DNA from 2 places in the Mesorhizobium sp. C120A genome. Region 1 is predicted to be linked to the other one. Evidence: predicted binding sites of a transcription regulator. Region 1 holds the regulator's gene; the other holds the start of a gene.
What was found. The regulator LexA, encoded in region 1, represses DNA repair genes until DNA is damaged. The targets are predictions, from matches to a motif close to TGTTCNNNNTGTGTTCNG.
Positions count from the first base shown of each region.

Region 2: NL532_RS03145 (YifB family Mg chelatase-like AAA ATPase) is a predicted target of LexA. The motif match lies at 2,044-2,061, and genes of this name have one in related genera.

Region 1 is NZ_CP100476.1:3,878,847-3,891,182, forward strand. It holds gene NL532_RS18800 (molybdopterin molybdotransferase MoeA) at 1-229, shown strand, start outside; gene NL532_RS18805 (hormone-sensitive lipase) at 275-1,111, opposite strand; gene NL532_RS18810 (AMP-binding protein) at 1,272-2,897, shown strand; gene kynA (tryptophan 2,3-dioxygenase) at 2,894-3,730, shown strand; gene kynU (kynureninase) at 3,837-5,084, opposite strand; gene NL532_RS18825 (GntR family transcriptional regulator) at 5,252-6,016, shown strand; gene lexA (transcriptional repressor LexA) at 6,222-7,004, shown strand; gene NL532_RS18835 (ComEC/Rec2 family competence protein) at 6,998-9,454, opposite strand; gene arr (NAD(+)--rifampin ADP-ribosyltransferase) at 9,566-9,982, opposite strand; gene gltX (glutamate--tRNA ligase) at 10,445-11,869, shown strand; gene gltA (citrate synthase) at 12,050-12,336, shown strand, end outside.
Region 2 is NZ_CP100476.1:634,416-646,751, reverse strand. It holds gene NL532_RS03150 (malate synthase G) at 1-211, shown strand, start outside; gene NL532_RS03145 (YifB family Mg chelatase-like AAA ATPase) at 417-1,949, opposite strand; gene NL532_RS03140 (glycosyltransferase) at 2,141-3,205, opposite strand; gene NL532_RS03135 (glycosyltransferase family 2 protein) at 3,390-4,463, shown strand; gene gshB (glutathione synthase) at 4,556-5,509, opposite strand; gene NL532_RS03125 (GtrA family protein) at 5,644-6,018, opposite strand; gene NL532_RS03120 (glycosyltransferase) at 6,023-7,027, opposite strand; gene NL532_RS03115 (hypothetical protein) at 7,158-8,951, shown strand; gene NL532_RS03110 (putative bifunctional diguanylate cyclase/phosphodiesterase) at 9,052-10,401, shown strand; gene NL532_RS03105 (SDR family NAD(P)-dependent oxidoreductase) at 10,571-11,338, shown strand; gene NL532_RS03100 (2-dehydro-3-deoxygalactonokinase) at 11,344-12,288, shown strand; gene NL532_RS03095 (2-dehydro-3-deoxy-6-phosphogalactonate aldolase) at 12,311-12,336, shown strand, end outside.

The sequences.
Region 1 (12,336 bases):
CATCCGCCAGGCTCAGCTTGGCGCCGCGATGCCGGCCAATGATCTAAGGCAAGACTATGTGCGCGCCGTGGTCCGGGAAGAAGCCGGCGCATTGGTGGCGACGCCGTTCGGCATCCAGGATTCCTCGATGCTGAGAATGCTGGCCGACGCCAACGGCCTGATCGTGCGCGAGCCCTTCGCTCCGGCGGCAGAAGCAGGCGCCGCTTGCAGCGTTCTGATGTTGCGCTGAAGGTCGCGGATCCAAGCCGTTAATTCCAAGAGATAAGACTGGTTGTTACTCCGCCAGCAATGTCCGCGTCAGCGGATGTGTCGGATCGGCAAGCCCGTCGACGATGCTGAAATGATGCCGGTCCGGCTCGACCACTGTGCTGGTCGTGGCGCCGAGGCCGATCCAGATGTTGGCAAGCAGCGCATTCTGGCGCAGGAACTCCGCCCGCTCGCCGCCGCCGGCCCAGCAGGTGATGCGCGCGCCCTGCATGGGGCGCAGCAGAACCGGGCTTTCGGCCAGTGCTTCCGCTTCATCGATGGCCAGTGTCGCGTTCATCCCCGTCCGCATGATCGGCCGCAGATCATGAACCCCGGAGATCGAGACGACATTGCGTATGCGGCCGGCCACATCGGCGGCCAGAGGCGTCGTTGTCGTCACCATCCTGGAGGCGAGATGGCCGCCGGCGGAATGCCCGGTCAGGATCACCGGCCCGCCGACCATCGTCGCCGCCTTGCCGATCGCCGCCGCGATTTCCCTGACGATGCCGGAAATGCGTATGTCGGGACAAAGCGTGTAAGTCGGCATTGCCACGGCAAAGCCATTGGCAACCGCGCCGTTGGCCAGATGCGACCATGGCTTGTTGTCGAACGCCTTCCAGTAACCGCCATGGATGAAGACGACGAGCCCTTTGGGCATGACATCGGGAAGGAACAGATCGAGCCTGTTGCGCGGGCTGTCGCCATAGGCGATGTCGAGCTTGGCCCGACCGGACGCCGACATTGTGTCGCGAAAAGCCTGTGCCGGTGTGTCCCACGCGGCCGGCCAGCGATTGCTGCCGGCAATGTTGTCGCCGTTGGCGTAGGCATTGTCCCAATCGGCAACACGATGTTGGAGCATCTGCATCCCTCCCGGATGGCTTCAGTTCAGTCGACAGGAATGGCCGCCGAACAGGGCGGCGTCAATCCTGCGACCTAAAAACATTTTAGGCTTGAAACAAATTTCGACTGGTGCGATCCTGCGCCTTGTTCAGCCATGGGCGCGAGGCAGACAGGGGCAGCCGAAAATGCTTGGGCCATCAGCGCATATCGACACATTCACGCGCGACAACCTGCCGCCGCCGGAGCAATGGCCGGAGTTTTTGCTCGACGGCTTCGACTATCCCGACCACATAAATGCCGCCGTCGAATTGACCGACAGGCTGGTCGAAAAAGGGTTCGGCGACCACACCGCGCTGATCGGCAATGGCCGCCGCCGCACCTACAAGGAACTGTCCGACTGGACCAACAGGCTCGCCCATGCCCTGGTCGAGAATTATGGCGTCAAGCCGGGCAACCGGGTGCTGATCCGCTCGGCCAACAATCCGGCCATGGTCGCCTGCTGGCTGGCCGCCACCAAGGTTGGCGCGGTGGTCGTCAACACCATGCCGATGCTGCGCGCCGGCGAACTCGCCAAGATCGTCGACAAGGCGGAAATCACGGTTGCGCTTTGCGATACAAGGCTGATGGACGAGATGACCGCCTGCGCCAAGGGCAGTGCGTATCTCAAGCAGGTCATTGGCTTCGACGGCACGGCCAACCATGACGCGGAACTCGACCGCGCCGCCCTCGACAAGCCGGTCACCTTCACTGCCGTCAACACCGGCCGCGACGATGTCGCCCTGCTCGGCTTCACCTCCGGCACCACCGGCGTGCCGAAGGCGACGATGCATTTCCACCGCGACCTGCTGATCATCGCCGACGCCTATGCCCGCGAAATCCTGGAGGTGACGCCCGACGACATCTTCGTCGGCTCCCCGCCCCTTGCCTTTACCTTCGGTCTTGGCGGGCTCGCCATCTTCCCGCTGCGTTTCGGCGCCGCGGCGACGCTGCTGGAACAGGCGACGCCACCCAACATGATCCACATCATCGAGACCTACAAAGCGACCATTTCCTTCACCGCTCCAACCGCCTATCGGGCCATGCTCAAGGCCATGGATCAAGGCGCTGACCTGTCCTCGCTGCGCGTCGCGGTTTCGGCGGGCGAGACGCTGCCGGCGCCTGTCTTCGAGGAATGGACTGAGAAGACCGGCAAGCCGATTCTCGATGGGATCGGCGCCACCGAGATGCTGCATATCTTCATCTCCAACCGCTTCGACGACATGAAGCCGGCCTCCACCGGCAAACCCGTCGGCGGCTATCAGGCACGCATCGTCGATGACGAGATGCGGGAGCTGCCGCGCGGCTCTACTGGCCGGCTGGCGGTGCGCGGCCCGACCGGCTGCCGCTACATGGCCGATGCCAGGCAAAAGGACTATGTCCGCGATGGCTGGAATCTCACCGGCGATACGTTCACGCAGGACGAGGATGGCTTCTTCCACTTCGCCGCGCGTTCCGACGACATGATCGTCAGCGCCGGCTACAACATCGCCGGCCCCGAGGTCGAAGCGGCGCTGCTCTCGCATCCCGACGTCGCCGAATGCGCGGTGACCGGCGCCGAGGACGGTGAACGCGGCCAGATCGTCGAGGCGCATATCGTGCTTGTGCAAGGTGTTTCGCCGGACGCATTGACCGTCAAACGCCTGCAGGACCACGTCAAGGCAACGATCGCGCCCTACAAATATCCGCGTTCGGTGAAGTTCATCGACGCCTTGCCCAAAACCCAGACCGGCAAGATCCAGCGCTTCCGGTTGCGCGCGGAGAAGAGCAATTGATTAAGCCGCACGATCCGGCGTCCGATGGCGCGCAGATGTCGTTCAAGGAGCGGATGTCCTACAGCGACTATCTGCAGCTGGACAAGGTGCTCGATGCGCAGGCGCCGCTGTCTTCGGCCCATGACGAGATGCTGTTCATCATCCAGCATCAGACATCGGAATTGTGGATGAAGCTCGCTTTGCACGAGATCGGCGCCGCGATCCGCTCTATCCGCGCCGACCGCCTCGAACCGAGCTTCAAGATGCTGTCTCGCGTCGCGCGCATCTTCGAGCAGCTCAACAATGCCTGGGACGTGCTGCGCACGATGACGCCAAGCGAATACACCGAGTTTCGCGACGCGCTCGGCCAATCCTCGGGCTTCCAGTCGTGGCAGTACCGCGCTATCGAGTTCATGGCCGGCAACCGCAACCTAGCCATGCTCGGGCCGCACAAGCACCGGCCCGATCTTACGGACAGGCTGGAAGCGATCCTGGCCACGCCGTCGCTGTACGACGAGGCGCTTCTGCTTTTGGCGCGCAATGGCTTCGACATCGGCGCCGATGCCGGGCGCACGGACTGGCGCGAGACGCGCGTCGAGAACGAAGACGTGCTGGCTGCCTGGCAAACCGTCTACCGCGACCCGCAGCGCTACTGGATGCTCTACGAACTGGCCGAGAAGCTGGTCGACTTCGAGGATTACTTCCGCCGCTGGCGCTTCAACCACGTCACCACGGTCGAGCGCATCATCGGCTTGAAGCGCGGCACGGGCGGCACCTCAGGCGCCTCCTATCTGAAGAAGATGCTGGAGGTTGTGCTGTTTCCGGAGCTCTGGACGGTCCGCACCCGGCTCTAGAGCATTTCACCGTTTAACGTAAACGGCGAAATGCTCTAGCTCTTTGATTTGACGCAATTGCGGACGGAAAACCGCTTCACACTTTTCCTGAAATTGCTCTAGTTCCTCAGGTGACCGCGGTCTTCACCGCGAAGCGGGCGTCCTGCCAGGCGCCGGTGCGCAGAATATCCTCCAGGACTTCGACCGCCTGCCAGACATCGCCATATCCGACATAGAGCGGCGTGAAGCCGAAACGGATGGTCGACGGCGCCCGGAAATCGCCGATCACGCCGCGCTCGATCAGCGCGCGCATCACCTGATAGCCATGCGGATGGAGGAACGACACCTGGCTGCCGCGCTGGCTGCCGTCGCGAGGACTTTCCAGTTCAAGCCCGTAGGCGCCGCATCTGGCTTCGACGAGCTGGATAAACAGGTCGGTCAGCGCGATGCTTTTTCTGCGCACCGCCGCCATATCGACGTCGTTCCAGATATCGAGCGCGCCCTTGAGCGCCCGCATCGACAGCACCGGCTGCGTTCCGCACAGGAAGCGGCGAATGCCGCTGCCGACGGCAAAGCCCTGCTCGAAGGCAAAGGGCCGCGCATGGCCCCACCAGCCGCTGAGCGGCTGGTGGGCATCGTCATGGTGGCGCTCGGCCGCGTAGATGAAGGCTGGCGAGCCCGGGCCGCCATTGAGGTATTTGTAGGTGCAGCCGACGGCGAAATCGGCATTGGCACGGTCAAGTTCGACCGGCAAGGCGCCGGCCGTGTGGCAGAGATCCCAGATGATCAGCGCGCCGGCGTCATGTGCCTTGCGCGTCAGCGCCGCCATGTCGCGCAACTGGCCGGATTTGTAGTTGACGTGGTTGACCAGGATGACGGCAACGCTGTCGTCGATCAGCTCCTCGATTGCGGCCGCGTCGACGCCCTCCAGCCGCAGCCGCGTTCCCGGCCGGGTCGAGGCGACGCCTTCGGCCATGTAGAGGTCGGTCGGGAAACTGTCGCCCTCGGCAACGATGACCGACCGATCCGGCCGCATGCCGAGCGCTGCGTGCAGCAGCTTGTAGATGTTGATCGAGGTTGTGTCGCAGACCACCGTCTGCCCATCAGCCGCGCCGATCAGTCGCCCGAGCTGATCTCCGAGTTCCACCGGCATGTTGAACCAGCCGGCGGTGTTCCAGGCGCGAATGAGATCGTGCGCCCATTCCTGCGTGGCGGCCTGCTGCAGTTCGCTGAAGACGACCGCTGACGCGGCGCCCAGGGAATTGCCGTCGAGATAAATCACGCCTTGCGGCAAGACAAAGCGTCCGCGCATGGAGCGCAGCGGATCGGCGGCATCCATTGCTTCGATTGTAGCGAGATCGGGTGTCGTGCTCATGATCCGGCGCCCCTCCATGGACAAACGCGCGCGGCGGAGCCTGCCGCCCAAACATGCCGGCGATCTTGAGTGGTCGCCCTTGAACTGTCAAACATTATATATAATTCACCCATTGAAAGGCTTTGATATATAATGATCCGCCGAGCGTTTATGTCTGATGGATCACGATGCTGGATGACGAGCAGACCTCGAAGACGGAAGCGGCCTATCGCCTGCTCAGGCGCGATATTCTTGCGACCCGGCTGGCGCCTGCCGCGCCGTTGAAGCTGAGCACGCTGCGCAACACCTACGGCATCGGCTGGACGCCGTTGCGCGAGGCGCTGTCGCGGCTGGAGGCGGAACGGCTTGTGACCGCCATCAGCAACCGCGGGTTTGCGGTCGCTCCCGTCTCTCGGGCGGAGCTCGAGGATTTGGCGCGTGCGCGGCTGGTGGTCGAACTGCCCCTGCTGGTGGAATCGATCGAGGAGGGCGACCGTGAGTGGGAAGACGCGGTCGTTGCCGCCCACTATCGTCTCTCACGGTGCGGGTCTGTTCTCGACGATCCATCGGATGATGCGGTCGACGCGTGGTACGAAAAACACGATGCCTTCCATGCGGCGCTGCTCAGTGCCGCGACATCCAGCTGGCTGCTGCGCTTCAATGCGACGATTTCCGACCAATTGCATCGCCATCACCGCTTTCTGGGTCTGGCCCCGACGCTGCGCGCCGCCGCCGGCCGCACGGATGGCCACCGGAAGGCCGTGGCGGCCCTGCGCGACGCCGTGGCGATCGAACACCATACCGCCCTGATGGAAGCGGCCCTCGATCGCGACGTCGAACGTGCGAAAACTCTGATGACCGCTCACATCGGCTACACGCTGCAGGTCTATGCCCAGAGTGAACCCGGCGCGGATGCTGCGCAGCCCCGTCCGAAAAGGAAGCGGCGATCGTAGCCGACGACGCAGGGCACTTTGTCTTCGTTTCACCCCGTTGCCGGCCAACGACTACGAGCGGCGCTCGCAGCGCCGAACGTTACGCTGAACAAAACGTCAACACATTCATTAAACTTTAAAAGGTTGCGGAACACAACTGGAACAGATAGGGTTTGTTCTGGGTTTGTTTTTTCTGATTCTGGTTTCAGAACCCTTGGGGGCCGCGATGCTGACGCGCAAACAACATGAGCTTCTGATGTTCATCCATGAACGCCTGAAGGAGAGCGGAATCCCGCCGTCCTTCGACGAGATGAAGGAAGCGCTCGACCTCGCCTCCAAGTCCGGCATCCACCGCCTGATCACGGCGCTTGAGGAGCGCGGTTTCATTCGCCGGCTGCCGAACCGGGCGCGCGCGCTGGAAGTGCTGCGGCTGCCCGACTCGATCGCACCAGGCCTCAATGCGGCGAGGAAGTTTTCGCCGAGCGTCATTCAGGGCAGTCTTGGTCAAACCGGCCAAGGGCAAGGCGGCCAAGGACAAGGCGCGTTGGGCCAAGGCGGTCTCGGCCGCCAGATCAAGCCGGGCTCGCCGTCGCGTTCGATGTCGGCCGGCAATGACGATGCCGTTTCCGCGATTTCAATCCCGGTTATGGGACGCATCGCCGCCGGCGTGCCGATCGACGCCATCCAGCATCAGACCCATTCGATCTCGGTGCCGCCCGATATGATCATGGGCGGCGAACACTACGCGCTCGAGGTCAAGGGCGATTCGATGATCGAGGCCGGCATTTTCGATGGCGACACGGTCATCATCCGCAATGCCGACACAGCCAGCCCCGGCGAGATCGTGGTGGCGTTGGTCGACGATGAGGAAGCGACCCTGAAACGCTTCCGCCGCAAGGGCGCCTCGATCGCCCTGGAAGCCGCCAACCCGGCCTACGAGACCCGCATTTTTGGACCGGACAGGGTGAAGGTGCAGGGCAAGCTTGTCGGATTGATCCGGCGCTACTGAGCCGGCTTGGGTTTGTACTTTTCACGCTGGTTGTAAGGCGGCAGGCCGCGCGCTTCGCGGGAGAAGCGGCGTTGCTCGTGCCAGGGGCGATACGGCTTGTCGACGGCGAAGCGGATGGTTGGCGCTGCAGCTGCCGATTGCGGATCGAAGAAGACGGCGGCGCTGCCGTCGCGGGCCAGCTGTTTCTTCGTCACGACCAGCACCAGCGGGTCGCGGCACGGATTGTAGGCGGTGGCGTCATCGATGACGATCAGGCTCGCGAAGGCACAGGCCGGCCGCGCCGTCTTGCGGTCTTTCGCAAGCGCTACAATGGCTCCGGAAGGGTGCCGGGCGATACAGAGATCGCCGGTGCAATAGAAGGGCGAGCCGGGCGGCAGATCGAGCGGATCGAGATCGAACCGCGTATCTGTTGCCTCGAAAATCTCAGGTGGGATAATGGTTTTGGCCCGCAGCGCCCGTTTCCAATTGTCCGTGGTGAATTCGTTGGAGCGTTCGCGGTTGAGGGCGAGTTCGCCGCCACCGATCGGCATGGCCACCAGATGCGCATCCTCGGATATGAGCACGTCGGGCGTAAGCACCTGCGGCACCGTCAACAGGCCGGCCAGCGCGAAAGGCACGGCCGCCAACCTGAGCCAGGTGGTGGCCATGGTGGCGATGACGAGGGCGACCGCCACCAACAGCACCGAGCGGATGGAGATCAGCCCGACGGCGTCGACCGGCGAGCGCTCGGAAATCCAGGCCGATATAGCGATCATCGCCATCAGACCCTTGCCCATCACATAGAGGAACGGCCCGTCGGCGCCGAACGGCATCGCCAGTGCGCTGAGCACGGCAAAAGGCATGACGATCAACGAAACAATCGGCATCACGGCCAGATTGGCGATCAGGCTGAGCGGCGACACACGCTGAAAATGCCAGATGGCGAACAGCAAGGTTGCACTGCCGGCGATGATCGAGGTCATGGCGAGGCCGCCCATGGCCAGCGCGAATTTTCGCGACAGGAAGCCGACGAAGGAGCGCTTTGCCGGCGGCGTTCTCACCTTGTCGGCGCGGTAATCGGCCCAGCCGGCATAGGCGCCGACAAGGGCGGCGGTGGCAGCAAACGACATCTGGAAGCTGGGACCGACCACCTCGTGCGGCGACACCAGGATGACGGCAATGGCGGAGATCGCCAGATTGCGCATGGTGAGTGCGGCGCGATCAAACAGCACGGCGACAAGCATGACCGCCAGCATGATGAAGCTGCGCTCGGCGGCAACCACGACGCCTGAAATGACGAGATAGGCGGCGATGGAGACGAGTGCTGCCACTGCTGCATATTTCTTGACTGGGCGGCGCGAAGAGAAATCGGGAAACAGCGCAAAGGCGCCACGCAGCAACGCCATGATGGTGCCGGCAACCAGCGCCATGTGCAGGCCGGAGATGGAGATGATGTGGTAGATGCCGGTGCGCCGCATCGCTTCGTTGACCTCGTCCGGGATGCCGGCGCGCACCCCGACAATCAACGCCGCGGCAATCTCGCCTTCGGCGCCGCCGATTTTGCCCCTGATATGGTCGGCAATGTTTTCGCGCGCGTTCTCGATTGCCGAGGAGAGCCGCGCGGTCAGCGGCGGCGGTCCCTGCGTAGCAATGGTTTTCGGATTGCCGAGAAAGAAGCCGCTGCCGCCGATACCGGTGAAATAGCTGTCGAAGGAGAAATCGTAGCTCTCCGGCCGCACCGGACCGGTCGGCGGCAACAGCCTGGCATAGCCGGTGATCAGGGAGCCGGCGGTCATATCGGCGGGAACGGTCCGCGCCGAGAGCCTGACCCGCTCCGGGGCGTAGCGCAGCTCGGGGTAAGCGGTCGAAACCACATCGAGCGTCAGCCTGATGCGGCCGCTTTCCATCTGTTCGAGACTGACGACGCGGCCGGTCAGCCGTGTCTGAATCTCGGAGCCGAGCATCTGCGTTCCGGCGCGCCAAGTCTCGACTTTGGCGGCGACGACGCCGAGCGCGCACAGCATCGCGGCCATGCAGAACAGATGCGTCCTCGGCCGCGATCGCGTGGCGAGGGCGCAACATGTCGCCAGCACCACAATGGCGATTGGCTGCGCAAAGCCGGGCTCGCCGGCCAGCGAGAAATAAATGATGACGCCGGCCGCCAGGAAAACCGGCACCAGCAGGAAGGCGACGCCCCGGTCGAGCTCCGTGTTGGCGGCCACGGCAAGGCTGCGGCGGAGCGCGGGCCATGACGGACGGCGAAGCCGTCTGCGCAGACGGGCGATAGATCCGGGCGCTGTGACTTGCGCCGGCAACGCGCCACCGGGCAGCGCAGGCGCGACGCCGGGATGCGGCTCAGGCAGCGCGAGGGGCAGCGGCTCGGCATAGGGACTATCGGCAAACAGCGAGCGTTCGCTGACGCTTGCCTCGGCGCCTTCGCCTTCCTTCGTGCCCCGGCCACGTCCAGCCATCGGGTCTGCCCCTTGCGCCCCAGACCCCTATGCTACATGAACGCGCAAAGCGCGAAAGTCCGCGTGATCACGTCCACCGCGCCGGAATCGACCATCACCTGGCAAGGACGCTCAATCCTCAATCATATCCTGGCCCTCCGCCCTCAGGCGAGCAAGCCCATCGTGCATTGCCTTCAATTGTTCCGGTGTATGACCCTGCCATTCACCGAGTTCACCCAGGATGAGCAACGGATCACGGGAGCGGTAGGATTTCGTCGGATTACCGGGAAATTTTTTGTCGGTCAGGTTAGGGTCATCCATAAAAAACCCCGTCGGCTTTACGATGTAAATCCTTTGACGACCGTCACCCGTTGCAAGCTCTGCTCCCCAGATGGCGGCTTCCAGTGTCTGGGTGAAATAGATCCATGACAGTGGTTTACCTCTGAAATTGGAAGGGTGGCCGACGCTCAGCAGATCCCCGGGTTTCAAATCCGCCCGGGTACCATGGTAGAACGGATCACCCTCCGTATGGTCGGCGTTTTCGGTCATCGGTAGTCCTTCTTTCAATCATGCCTCCTTCGTGGCGAGACCGGCCTGCACACAGTTGCGGTGTTCACGATAATGATTGCAGAAAGGTCTATATGCGTGACCAAGCCAACGCTGTCACGGCGGCGTTGTAGTCGGGCAGTGCCGCATCCGTGAAGAAATGTCCGCTCGTCAGAGGGGGCTACCACCGTCGCAGCGATGTTCCAGGCACTGTGACGGACGCTGCAGCCGAATGAAACCCAGACATTGACGCTGCTGTCAAACGAGGTTGCGCGGAGGGTGCGAACAGATTTTGTGCTACAAGGCTCCAGCGCCAGTTGACGCAACCGATAATTGCCGACGTGCCCCGGCCACGTCCAGCCATCGGGTCTGCCCCTTGCGCCCCAGACCCCCTATGCTACATGAACGCGCAAAGCGCGAAAGTCCGCGCGATCACGCTCCGCTTTCCAAGGTTCCGAGAGTTCCATGTCCGACACGGTCGTCACCCGTTTTGCCCCCTCGCCCACCGGCTATCTGCATATCGGCGGCGCGCGCACGGCGCTGTTCAACTGGCTGTACGCCAAGCACACCGGCGGCACGATGGTGCTGCGCATCGAGGACACCGACCGCGAACGCTTCAACGAGGCGGCGACACAGGCCATTCTGGATGGGCTGACCTGGCTCGGCCTTTCCTGGGACGGTGAGGCCATATCGCAGTTCGAGCGCGCGCCGCGCCACCGTGAGGTGGCCGAGGAGCTGGTGCGCCTGGGCAAGGCCTATTACAGCTACGAGACGCCTGCCGAGCTCGAGGCGATGCGCGAGGCCGCACGCGCCAAGGATCTGCCGCCGCGCTACAACGGCCAGTGGCGCGATCGTGCCCCCTCGGAGGCGCCTCCCGGCGTCAAGGGCGCCATCCGCATCAAGGCGCCGACCGAGGGCGAAACCGTGGTGCACGACCGTGTGCAGGGCGAGGTGCGCTTCCCCAACAAGGACCTCGACGATTTCATCATTCTGCGCTCGGACGGCAATCCGACCTACATGCATGCCGTCGTCGTCGACGACCATGACATGGGCGTCACCCACATCATCCGTGGCGACGACCATCTGACCAACGCCGCGCGCCAGACGGTGATCTACAACGCGATGGGCTGGGACGTCCCGTCGATGTCGCATATCCCGCTGATCCACGGCGCCGACGGCGCCAAGCTGTCGAAGCGGCACGGCGCACTCGGTGTCGAGGCTTATCGCGCCATGGGCCATCTGCCCGAGGCACTGCTCAACTATCTGGCGCGGCTCGGCTGGAGCCATGGCGACGACGAGATCATGTCGATCAAGGACATGATTTCGTGGTTCGACATCGGCGATGTCAACAAGGGTGCGGCGCGCTTCGACTTCGCCAAGCTCGAGTCGATCAACGGCGCGCATATGCGCAAGATGGCCGATACCGAGCTGTTCGACATTTTCGTCGCCACTCTGCCATACCTCGAAGGCGGATCTGCTATGGCCGCCCGTCTCGACGACGCCAGGAAGGCGCAGCTGCTGGCCGCCTTGCCGGGCCTGAAAGAGCGCGCCAAGACGCTGGTGGAACTGGCCGATGGCGCGGCCTTCCTGTTCGTCGAGCGGCCGCTGCCGATCGACGAGAAGGCGGCAGCATTGCTCAGTGCCGACGCGCGCGCGATCCTGCGCGGCGCACATGCCGCTTTGCAGACTGTTCCGGGCGATTGGTCGGCTGCCGCGGCTGAAGCCGCGGTGCGCGAGTTCGCAGCGGCCGGCGGCCACAAGCTCGGCGCCGTGGCCCAACCGCTCCGGGCGGCCCTTACCGGCCGTAGCACCTCGCCCGGCGTGTTCGACGTTCTTGCCGTGCTTGGCCGCGAGGAAAGCCTGGCGCGGATTGCGGATCAAATCGATTAGGAGCGAGCTGGCCCAAAAAGATTGGCATTGAAAGGCGGGTTTCGCAGTGCAACATTAGGCCTTGGCCCAATCAGGCACGCACCTCCCAAAATGCGGTGGCGAGTTCGCGCATTCCGGTGATTTCGACGTGTCGTTTGCAGGAATTGCCTTGCCGGCATGAGGAACATGAAGGAGTTGAGAATGAGCGAAGCTGCGACAAGACTGGAAACCGGCAGCAAGACGACGCACCCGTCGACTGCCACGCTCGAACTGGCCGGCAAGACGCATGAATTCAAGGTGCGGAGCGGCTCGGTCGGGCCCGACGTCATCGACATCGGTGCGCTCTACAACACCACCGGCGCCTTCACCTACGATCCCGGCTTCACCTCGACGGCGAGCTGCGAGTCGGCGATAACCTTCATCGACGGCGATGCCGGCATCCTGCTTCACCGCGGCTACCCCATCGACCAGCTGGCCGAGCATGGCGA
Region 2 (12,336 bases), 3.2 Mb from region 1:
GGATTCGCTGCGGCGCATGGCAGCGATCGTCGACCTCCAAAATGTCGGCGACCCGCTCTACCGCCCGATGGCCACCGATTTCGACAATTCCATCGCCTTCCACGCCGCCTGCGACCTGGTGTTTAGAGGCCGCGAACAGCCGAATGGCTATACGGAACCGGTGCTGCACGCACGGCGGCTGGAGCTGAAGGCGAAAGAGCGGGCGAATTAGCGCCTGCGTTTCCCTCCCCCTTGAGGGGAGGGTGGCCCGAAGGGCCGGGTGGGGTCCTGCGTGAAGTGCAGCGACTCCCTTCGGACGACACTACAAGCAATGTCATTGCAGAGGCCCTTTCTCGGCTCGGCTCCAAAAAGATCGACCATTCTTCGGCGACCCCCACCCTGCCGCTTCGGGGCCACCTTCCCCTCAAGGAGGAGCGTTACGCCGCCTGCGCTACCCGCTCCGACATCATGCGGTAGGAAATCGCCTCGGCCAGGTGAATTCGGCCGACGGTTTCGCTGGCGTCGAGGTCAGCCAGTGTGCGCGCCACTTTGAGCACGCGGTGATAGGCGCGCGCAGAAAAGCCGAGTTTCTCGCTGGCGTCTTTCAGCAGCGACAGGCCTGCTGCGTCCGGCGCGGCGATGTCCTCGATAACAGAAGGCGAGCAATGGGCGTTGGTGGTGGCGCTGGTTACGCCCAGCCGCTCGAAACGTTCGCGCTGGATGGTGCGGGCGCGCGCCACGCGCTGGGCGACGGCTGCACTTTTCTCCGCTCGGTCGGGCCGGATCAGGTCGGCGGCCGAGACCGCCGGTACCTCGATCCTGAGGTCGATGCGGTCGAGCAACGGGCCTGAGATGCGCGCCTGGTAATCGGTGCGGCAGCGTTCGCCGCGCAGGCAGCGATAGCCGGGCTCGCCGGCCATGCCGCAACGGCACGGGTTCATCGCCGCCACCAGCTGGATGCGCGCTGGATAGGTGACGCGGTGGTTGGCGCGCGCGATCATGCAGTCGCCGGTCTCCAGCGGTTGGCGCAGCGCATCCAAGGTCTGCGGCGTGAATTCGGGAAACTCGTCGAGGAACAGGACGCCGTTATGGGCAAGCGATACTTCGCCCGGCCGCGCCCTGATGCCGCCGCCGACCATTGCCGCCATCGAAGCCGAATGGTGCGGGGCGCGGAACGGCCGCCGGTCGGTGAGCTTGCCTTCGCCGAGCTCGCCGGCCACCGAGGCGATCATCGAGACTTCAAGAAGTTCCTTGGGCGCCAGTGGCGGCAGAATTGAAGGCAGCCTCTGCGCCAGCATCGATTTTCCCGAGCCGGGAGGCCCTACCATCAAGAGATTGTGGCCGCCGGCCGCCGCCACTTCCAGCGCCCGCTTGGCGCTTTCCTGGCCCTTGATGTCTGAGAGGTCGGGCAGGTCGCGCGCCGAGACATGAATGCCGGGCTCGGGTCGCGACAGCACCTGCGTGCCGCGAAAATGATTGGCGATGGCAATCAGGCTGCGCGGCGCCAATATGTCGAAATCCTTTCCCGCCCAGGCCGCTTCCGGCCCGCAGCCGAACGGGCAAATCAGGCCTTTGCCCTCGGCATTGGCGCCGATCGCCGCCGGCAGGGCGCCTGCAACCGCGGCAATGGTTCCGTCGAGCGACAATTCGCCGAGCACGACATAGGAGGCCAGCATGTCGCCCGGAATGGCGCCGAGTGCTGCCATCAGGCCGAGCGCGATCGGCAGGTCGTAATGGCTGCCTTCCTTGGGCAGATCGGCTGGAGCGAGGTTGACCGTCACCTTCTTCGACGGCATCGACAGGCCGGATGCATGGAGCGCCGCCTGCACGCGTTCGCGGCTTTCGGCCACCGCCTTGTCGGCCAGGCCGACGATCTGCATGCCGACCTTGCCCGGCGCGATCATCACCTGGACATCGACCGGCACGGCCTCGATGCCCTGGAAAGCAACCGTGCGAACCCGCGCCACCATTTGCCCTGCCCCCGGAAACCGGCTTCGCCTCGACCTTGTGGTTCAGGCCGCGAGCGACGTCACGACAAGACAACCATAGATTTCAGGCCAAGGCAAGAACATTACAGGAACAGGCAGCCGTGCTGGTTGCAGCCGCGTTGTGCCCGGTAGAGGGCGACAGAGTTCCTCCGGCAATCCGAGGCTGTTGCCGTCTAAGCGGTGATGAAGGCATCGACCGAACCTGAAAGCGATCGATCGATCGCGACCTGCGGTGGAAGCCACTCCATGACAGGATATCTGAAAGGCCAAGGCAGGGCGATCCGGCGCGAAGAGCCGCTCTCCAGAAAAATCTCGTTTACAAGGTCTATGAACCGCCCGCGGTCTCGTTCGATTCGTTTCAAAGTTTGCGAACGAATGTAATCCCGGGGAATTCGTCGCTCCTTCAGCGCTAAGACAGCCTCCGCGATGGATCGAGGATCGGGTGGAACTGTGAGCGAATAGTCGTCATCCAGATAAAGGTCTCGGCCGCCATGGTTCGGCGTCGTGACCACTGGAAGGCCCGCGAGAAGATATTCCGTGCTGGCGAACATTGGTCCTTCCAGGTGAGAGAGACAGATTCCCACGGCTGCACGATTTAGATGCGTGTTCACCTGAGCCGGTGCCAATCGGACCGGCTTGCCGGTGCCGTCAAACTCGTTGATAAAGACGTGATGCGGCGCGAGCTCCCTATGCCGATTTATTCGCGCTCTTTCCGACTCCGTCGTGGAGGATCCGCTTGAATCTCGATAGAAGACAAATGCGCAACGCTGGATGCCAAGCGACAAGTCATGGCGCTTCCACGGAGCCAGCTGCGCATTGTAGATTGCATCAAATTCTACAGGGACGTCATCGAGAGGCCTGAATATGTGTTCGGAGGTTGTTGACGTCTTGTTGTGCAGGACGGCGGCCTCGCCGGACTGGTTCAACAGATCAGCCTCTGCCTGAGTGTTGGATAGGAAGATTAGCGAGTGACGGGGGTTCTTGAGTCTATGCAGAACGGCATAGGTCCGGATGGTTTTGACGCTAGCACTGTTTTCGATGGACCAGGTTGGCGAGATGAGAAACCAGGCGCGGTGGCTGCGTGGACGGAAAGGCATATGACTTGCTAATCCGAGCGGCGTACCGGACATTCCCGAATAGGATATGAACGGATCGTCCGACAGCAAACTGGCCTGAAGAGCAGGTTGCGACTTCGCGGAAGGGTGCCCTTTTCTGAGGTTGTGGCCATGACGCAGCATGGCTCTGACAATCTCGAATTTGGTAGGAGGGCGATACCCGTGCTGTAGGGTCAACATGCGGCAATTGCGATCTTGAGTGCGGAGAAAAACTCGCTTCGATAGAGAGAAATTTGGCAAAGAAACACCGCCATTTGATCGACGGAATATCTCAGGCGATCAAATCTGGTGTACGGAGAAGCGCCTCTTGAAAGAAAACATCGTCCCAAGCGGAGCTGGTTCTCACATCGCGCTACCAACCGTATCCGTTTGCGTAGGCTGTTTCAATCAAGAGGCATTCATCGACACTGCGATCCGATCCGTAGCGGCGCAGACATACACTGCGTTCGAATGCGTGGTGGTCGATGATTTTTCGACCGACGGTTCCCGCCGAAGGATTGAAGAGTGTCTGTCCCAGCTTGGCGACAGTCGTTTCCGCTTTCTGCCCCGACTGCAAAATGGCGGGCAGTTGACAGCAATGATGACCGGGCTTGACGCGACAGCCGGGCCCCTGATCTCCTTTCTTGACGGTGACGATGCTTGGCATCCTGACTTCATAGAATGCCATGTGAGAGCGCATCTCAGCCAAACCCGTATCGCGGCAATGTCGAGCTCCGATGAGGTGGTGATAGATACGGCCGGCAACCTGCTTGCGGGCGGTCATCCCGTATTCCACCTGAACGACCCGCGATCGATGCCGAAAATGAGCGGCTACCTGCATGTCGACACCGAAGCTGACCCGACATTATTATTTATTGATCGGGGTACCGTGGGTTGGTTTTGGTCAACCACATCGGGGATGATGTTTCGTCGAGCTCCGCTTGAAATCATGCGTCCATCCGATCCGGACGAAATAAAGATATGTGCCGATGGTTATATGGCTCGTGCCGCCCATATGATCGGCGGAACCGTGAGGATTGGGCGGGCTCTTGGCAGTTATCGGCTTCACGGCGGCAATGGCTGGGCGGACGGGCGCATCCTGGGTACCGGAGTTGGCCTCGGCAGGATGTCGCCTGATACTGAAATAGCGATACGGCGGGCACTGGCCAATCGTTGGTGCGAAGTGGCGCCGGGACTGGCGCATTTAATCTCCCGCCACTCAATGCGCAGGACCTTGGTCGACCTGATCGGACTGTCTGCGGCTTTTGCATTGCTGGAAAAGAACTCCGATGCGGGTTTTCTGCTGAAAGACTGGGCAACACCACAGCGAAAATTGCAGACCAGACTTATCGGTCTCCTTCCTCGGAAACTGAGGCCTCGGCGCTTCCGGGACATAGTTTGATCTGATGAGCCGCTTGCTCGGCAGTCTTACCCGATAAAGAGCATCTTTCGATGCTTCTCTGGACCCACCAAAGTCCTCCGTAGCAACGCACACTACGCGGTCGAATTCCGCCGCTTTTCCTCCACCGCGTCCCAGAACAGGCTGGCGATATCGGCGCCGCCAAAACGCTGCACTTCGCGCACGCCGGTTGGCGAGGTCACGTTGATCTCGGTCATGTAGTCGCCGATCACGTCGATGCCGACCAGGATGAAGCCGCGTTCTTTCAGCGATGGGCCGATGCGGGCGCAGATTTCGCGTTCGCGTTCCGTCAGCTCGGTCTTTTCGGCGCGGCCGCCGACATGCATGTTGGAGCGAGAATCGTGGTCGGCCGGCACGCGGTTGATGGCGCCGACCGCCTCGCCGTCGATCAGGATGATTCGCTTGTCGCCCTTGCGCACATCCTTCAGATAGCGCTGGACGATATACGGCTCGCGTGACAGCTGGGCGAACATTTCGAGCAGTGAGGCGAGGTTGCGATCGTCTTCCTTGAGATGGAAGATGCCGGCGCCGCCATTGCCATAGAGCGGCTTGACGATGATGTCGCCGAATTCCTTGCGGAAGGCCGCGACCTCCTGGGGATCCTTGGTGATCAGCGTTTCGGGCATCAGATCGGGGAATTCGGTGACGAAGATCTTTTCCGGGCTGTTGCGCACCCAGGCCGGGTCGTTGACGACCAATGTCTTCGGGTGAATGCGCTCCAGAATATGCGTGGTGGTGATGTAATTCATGTCGAAGGGCGGATCCTGGCGCAGCAGGATCACATCCATCTCCGACAGGTCGGTGCGCACCTTGTCGCCCAGCGTATAATGATTGCCCTTCTCGTCGCGGAGCTTCATCTCTTCGATGCGGGCAAACACCTTGCCGCCCAGCATCGACAGCCGGTCGGGCGTGTAGTGGAACAATTGGTGGCCGCGCCGCTGCGCCTCCAGCGACAGCGCAAAGGACGTGTCGCCGGCGATCGAGACGGTGGAGACATGGTCCATCTGGACGGCGATCTTCAGGGTCATCTTCTGGTCTCCAGCGGGTCGAGCAAGTCCAGGAAAAGTGCGTAGTGGTTTTCCGTCCGGAATTGCGGCAAGGCAAGTCGCCGATATACGGAACTTGGCGGCTTCTGCCAATCGCGCTTGCTTGGCCCAGACCTTTACCGGTCGAAGACCAGCCGGGAGTAACCGAGGAAGGACAGCGCCATGGCGACCGGCGAGGCGACGGCAAGTGCCGCCAGCGGCGGCATTGCCGGCAGCGCGAACAGGATGGCGCAGTAGACGAGATAGTTGACAATGCTGGTGGCGATGCCGACGCCGCCATAGCGCGCGCCCTCCTGCGCCACGCCGCGGCTCGACGGCGAAAAGGTCAGGTGCCGGTTGATCTGCCAGGTGACGCACAGCGCAAAGCCGATCGACAGGACACGGGCGACGAAGGGACCGAGCGGCGTCACCGCCAAGAACAGCCAGAGCGCCGCGGCATCGGCGACGAAACCAACGCCGCCGGCCAGGACGAAGCGGGCGAGCCGGCTCACGGCCTCAGGCGGCCCGGGGCGTCTTGCCCGGTTCGGCCTTCGCTGTTTCGCTCGTGCGTTCGCGCCGTTCGACCCGGCCCGACGGGACGGAGAGATAGAAAATGCGCTTCTGCTCGGCGCGTCCGCGCGATACCGAATCGAGGATCAGTCCGGTCACCATCGCAAGCATCGACAAGAGCAGCAGGCCGACCGACAGCACCCAGGTCGGCATGCGCGGCACGAGGCCGGTCTGGGCGAATTCGATCAGCACCGGCGTCATCAGGGTAAGGCTCGATGCCAGGAAGAAAATCGCGAAGGCGCCGAAGAAGCGCAGCGGCTGCGTCTCCTTCATCAGCATGGCGAACATCCACAGGATCCTGGCGCCGTCGCGATAGGTCGACAGCTTCGACGACGATCCCTCAGGCCGGCGGCCATAATCGAGCGCGATCTCGCTCACCGGCAGTTTGAGCTGCGAGGCATGCACCGACATTTCGGTCTCGATCTCGAAGCCGCCGGAAACCGCGGGAAAGCTCTTGACGAAACGCCTCGAGAAGACGCGGTAGCCGGAGAAGATGTCGGTGAAGTCGGCGCCGAACAGCCGCTTGTAGAGGCTATTGAAGATGCGGTTGCCGAAGGCATGGCCGGAACGGCCGGCATCGTCGGTGACGCCGCGCCTGGTGCCTACCACCATGTCGCAGCGCTCGGTCTGCAGGATGTTGATCAGCAGCGAGGCATCTTCCGGCGCATAGGTGCCGTCGCCATCGGCCATCAGATAGATGTCCGCATCGATGTCGGCGAACATGCGCCGCACGACATTGCCCTTGCCCTGGCGCGGCTCGCGGACGACGATGGCGCCCGCTGCGCGCGCCTTGAGCGCGGTCAAATCCCTGGAATTGTTGTCATAGACATAGATCTCGGCCGACGGCAGCGTCTCGCGAAAGCGCCGCACCACCTCGGCGATGGTCAGTTCCTCATTGTAGCAAGGCAGGAGCACGGCAATGGCCGGCTCATGGCGGACTTCGTGCGGCATTTCCGTCTCCCGACGCCCGGCGGAGCCTCCGGCCGCGCTCATATGCGGCCTCGCTCAGGCGACTTTACTATTTATTGAAGCTGTTAAGGCTAGGTTTAAGGCCGCAGTCTTTCCGACCAAGGTCATGATGATGAACGCAGCCAAGGCGGGTGCTTCCTCCTGGAAGTCCGATATGACGCTGGCGCTGCTTGCCATGCTGGTGGTGCTGGCTGTCAATGCCGCCACGGGCTTTCGCGAATTGAGCAATGCCGGCGGCGACAATGACAGCCTGCTGCGGCTGGTCGAGGTTCGCGACATGCTGGCCGGCCAGGGCTGGTTCGACCTGCATCAGTACAGGATGGGGCCGGAAGGCGGTTTCGTCATGCACTGGTCGCGGCTGGTCGACGCACCGCTCGCCGCCATCATCCTCGCCGCCTCGGCGCTGACCGGCAGCATGGCCATGGCCGAAGCGATCGCGCAGGTGCTGTGGCCGGCGCTGCTGTTTTGCCTGGCGGTGTTCTTCCTCGCCCGTGCGGCGCGCAGCTTCGCCGGCGTCGGCGCGGTGCTGCCGGCGGTCGTTATCGGCGCGGCGGCGCTGCATTTCATCGGCATTTTCTTGCCGGGTGCGCTCGATCATCACAATGTCCAGCTGACGCTGACCATGGCCAGCCTCAGCCTGCTGCTCGAGGCGCCGGCGCGTCGCTGGGCGGCGCTGATTTCCGGGCTGTGTGCGGCCCTGACGCTGGCCGTCGGCATGGAAACCGCGCCCTATGTCGCCACCATCGGCGCCTGCATCGCTTTGCTGTTCGTCGTCGATCCCGGCGGCGAACGCCGGATCGCCAGGGATTTCGGTCTCGGCTTTGCCGGCGTTTCAGCCCTGGTCTTCGTCAGCACCATCCCGCCATCGGCCTGGGGCCAGGCGCAGTGCGATGCCTTCTCGGCCGTACAATTCGTCGTCGCGGCAATCGCCGGACTGGGCCTTGCCGCCGTGACGTCGCTCAAGGTGTCCAACGGCACGGCCGGACGCCGCCTGATTTCGCTCGGCCTGCTCGCGCTTGTGCTGGGCGCCGTTGTCGCGGCGCTGTTTCCGCAATGCCTTGCGGCTCCCTACGCAACTCTCGATCCGCGCCTCAAGGAATTGTGGCTCGATCACATCGACGAGGCGCAGTCGCTGTTCAGTATTGCCGCCAGCGAGCCGGCCTCGCTGGCGGCGCGCTATGTCACGCCGCTGGTGGCGATCGCGCTGATGGCGCTTCGCCTGCGCGGACCATGGCGCCGCCAGGACAGCCTCGTCGGCGCCTTGCTGGTCGGCGCCTTCATCGTCAGCGCCTGGCAGGTCCGCGGCTCGACATTCTCGATCGCCTTTGCCGTCATCCCGCTGTCGGCCTGGATCGCAAGCTGGCGCGAACGGGCGAGGATCAGCCCTGCGCGCAGCGTATCGCTGCGCATGGCGGCGGTCTGGGTGGTGTCGGTGAATGCCGTCTGGGCCGGCGCTGCCGCCGCGACGTCGAGCGTGTTCGAGGCCAGCAAGGTCTCGGTCGAGGCACAGGACACCGACAGCGATCCGTCCTGCGAGCGCAAGGCCTCCTTCGCGGCGTTGGCCCGGCTGCCGGACACCACGGTGCTTGCCATTTCCAATCTCGGCTCGCCCATCCTGGCCTATTCCGGGCACCGCGTCTTTGCCGGCCCCTATCATCGCAACATCGCCGGCGACCTGCTTGCGCTCGATGCCTTCCTCGGATCGGCGGACCAGGCGAGGACGATCGCGGCGGCTCACCACGTCGGCCTGATGGCGCTCTGCCGCGGCAGCGCCGAAAGCAAGATGCTTGCCGCCAAGGCGCCGCAAGGCTTCCTGGCCGGGCTGATGCAGGGAAGCGTCCCCGATTGGCTCGAACCGGTGGCCGAAACGCGCGGAACCCCGGTCGAACTCTACCGCGTCCGCTAAAGCATCATTCGCCAGCGAAAAATCGATTTCGCGATACGCTTCCTAAACGCTTTGCTGCCAGTCTCAGCCTAAATTTCGGGCGTCACAAACAGGGATACCGATGCAAACGACGTTTGGCACCGGGCAGGCAAGCAGGGAAAACTCGGATCTGGCGTTCACCGATGCGCTGACCGGGCTTGGCAACCATCGCCGCTTCTTCGACAAGGTCGATCGCCTGATCAGCGACCGTGCAGACGATCCCGCGCCGTTCACGGTCGGCATTCTCGACCTCGACGGCTTCAAGCCGATCAACGATCTGTTCGGCCACAAGGCCGGCGACGACATATTGATCCAGGTGGCGATGCGGCTGCGCGCCTCGATGGACAGCCACTCTACTGTCTGCCGCATCGGCGCCGACGAATTCGCCTTCCTCTACCCGATGGTGTTCTCGGAGGAGGCGGCGGCCGAGAAGTCGCGCATGATGATCGAAATCCTGTCGGCGCCCTACGATGTCGGCGAACGCACCGCCAGGCTTTCGGCCTCGGTCGGCTGCTCGCTCTTTTATTCCGGCGACGAAACCACGGAAATCCTCGTCAACAAGGCCGAAACGGCGCTCTACCACGCCAAGCGTTCGGGCCGTGGCCGCGTCGTCGTCTACACCCGCGAAATGGAAGAGGCGGCCAAGCGCGTCACCCGCATCGAACAGGCGCTGCGCCGCGCCGTCTCGGCCGGTGAGGTCGAGCCGCATTTCCAGCCCATCGTCGATCTGACCACCCGCCGCACCATCGGCTTCGAGACGCTGGCGCGCTGGACCGATCGCGACCTCGGCGTCGTCCCGCCGACCGTGTTCATCCCGATCGCCGAAGAGCGCGGCATCATCGGCCCGCTGTCGCAGCTGGTGCTGCGCAAGGCGGCCGAAGCGGCGCGCAGCTGGCCGAAGGACCTGTTCCTGTCCTTCAACCTGTCGCCCTCGCAGCTCGTCGACCAGAACACTGGCCTGCACATATTGTCGATCCTCGACCGCACCGGCTTCGATCCGCGACGGCTGGAGATCGAGATCACCGAAACCGGCCTGATGAACGATCCGGCCTCGGCCGAGAAGATCGTCGAGGACCTGCGTCGCGTCGGCATCCGAGTCTCGCTCGACGATTTCGGCACCGGCCAGTCCTCGCTCGGCCGCTTGCGCGAATTCCATTTCGACAAGCTCAAGATCGACCGCGCCTTCGTCTCCTCGATCCTCGACGACCGACCGTCGGAACACATCATCCGCGCCATTCTGGCCATGTGCGAAGGGCTCGGCATGGATGTCGTCGCCGAAGGCATCGAGGAGGAGGCGCAGGCCGACCGCCTCGTTCAGTTCGGCTGCGCCGGCGGCCAGGGCTATCTCTTCGGCAAACCGGTCGATGCCGACGCCACGCTCGGCTACCTCCGCGATTCCTATCGCGGCGCCCTCTACGCCAAGGCAGTCTGACCGGCGGTCTGGCCTGCGTCGAGCAAGTCAGCGGCGCGAGCCAAGATCGACTGTGGCCGCCATCTTGCGGCCTTTTGTCTGACATAAGCCAATCAAATCGCCGTTTTCGCCCTTGCTCCCCGGACTTGGCTGGATAGGATGCGCGCCGACCGGACCGGGAGATGAAGATATGATGCCATCGGCCGATTTTGCCGACCTCAGGGGAGCCTCGGTGCTGATCACCGGCGGCGGTTCCGGAATTGGTGCGGCACTGACCGAGGGCTTCGTTCGCCAGGGCGCCCATGTCGCCTTCATCGACATCGCCGATGGCCCAAGCACGCTGCTTGCCGACCGCGTCGAAAAAGAACTTGGCCGGCGACCGCTCTACCTCAAGACCGATTTGCGCGACGTCGAGGCGTTGCGCGCTTCGGCCGCCAAAGCGGCTGAGGCACATGGCGACGTCACCGTGCTGGTCAACAATGCCGCCTGGGACGAACGCCACGACGTCGCTGACGTTACCGTCGAGTTCTGGGACAACAATCTCGCCGTCAATCTGCGCCCGCATTTCTTCACCGCACAGGCGGTCGCGCCGGGCATGAAGCGGGCCGGCGGCGGTTCGATCATCAACTTCACCTCAACCTCCTATCTCATCAACCACCCCGATATGCCGGCCTACACCGCCGCCAAGGCCGGCATACTCGGCCTCACCAAAGGTCTCGCGGGCAAGCTTGGGGTCGACGGCATCCGCGTCAATGCGATTGCGCCGGGCTGGGTGATCACCGAGCGGCAGCGGGAACTCTGGGTCACCGAGGAGAAGCTCGCCGCCCATGTCGCCAAGCAATGCATCAAGCAGGTCATGCAGCCCGACGACATCGTCGGCACGGTGCTGTTCCTGGCCTCCGACGCCGCGCGTATGCTGACGGCGCAGATGTTGATCGTCGACGGGGGTTTCCTGTGAGTCCGGTGAATCAAAATCCGGCAAAAGGCACGCCGGCAGTCGCCGCCGTCGACTGGGGCACGACCCGCATGCGGGTCTGGCTGGTCGACGGGGCGGGCGGGGTGCTTGCCGAGCGTCGCGGCGATGATGGGTTGATCACCGCGCAGCAAAAAGGCTTTTCGACCATCCTCGAGGGCCATCTGGCGGCGCTCGGCGCACCTGACACACTGCCGGTCATCATCTGCGGCATGGCCGGCTCGCGCCAGGGTTGGCTGGAAGCGCCTTACGTCACCGTGCCGGCGCCGCTCAGTGCCATTCTCGCGGGGGCCGCCCGCATTCCCGGCCAGCGCCGCGACATCCGCATCGTGCCTGGCCTGGCGCAGCGCCTGGAAGATGCGCCGGACGTAATGCGCGGCGAGGAAACCCAGCTTGCCGGCGCCGGTTTGCCGGCAAAAGGTCGCCATCTCGTCTGCATGCCCGGCACCCATTCGAAATGGGTTCTGGTCGCAGACGGCGCGGTCGACGGCTTCTGCACCTGGCCGACCGGCGAGCTGTTTTCGGTGCTGGCCACTCACTCTATCCTGCGCCATTCGCTGGGCGAGAGCCCGAAGCCGGTCACTCCGGACAATCCGTTCTTCCAGGAATGGTGCCGCAAGGCTTTGGCGGAGGGCGGCGATGTCACCTCGCGGCTGTTCTCGATCCGCGCCGCCGGCCTGCTGCAGAACCTCAAGGCCGACGATGCCGCCGCTTGCCTGTCCGGCCTGCTGATCGGCGGCGAGATCGCCTCGGCGGGCCGCCGCTATGGCGAAAGCACCACCGCAATCGTGCTGGTTGCGTCCGGCTCGCTAGCAGCCCTCTACCGCCAGGCGCTAGACCTTGCAGGGCTTGCCGTCAGGACGGTCGACGCCGACGAGGCGGTGCGTGCCGGCCTTATCGAGGCAGCGCGGGAAAATGGCATGATCGCCAAATGACTCACCAGAGTGGAGTGACAGCGTGACCCAGACCGCCCCCTTGCCGAA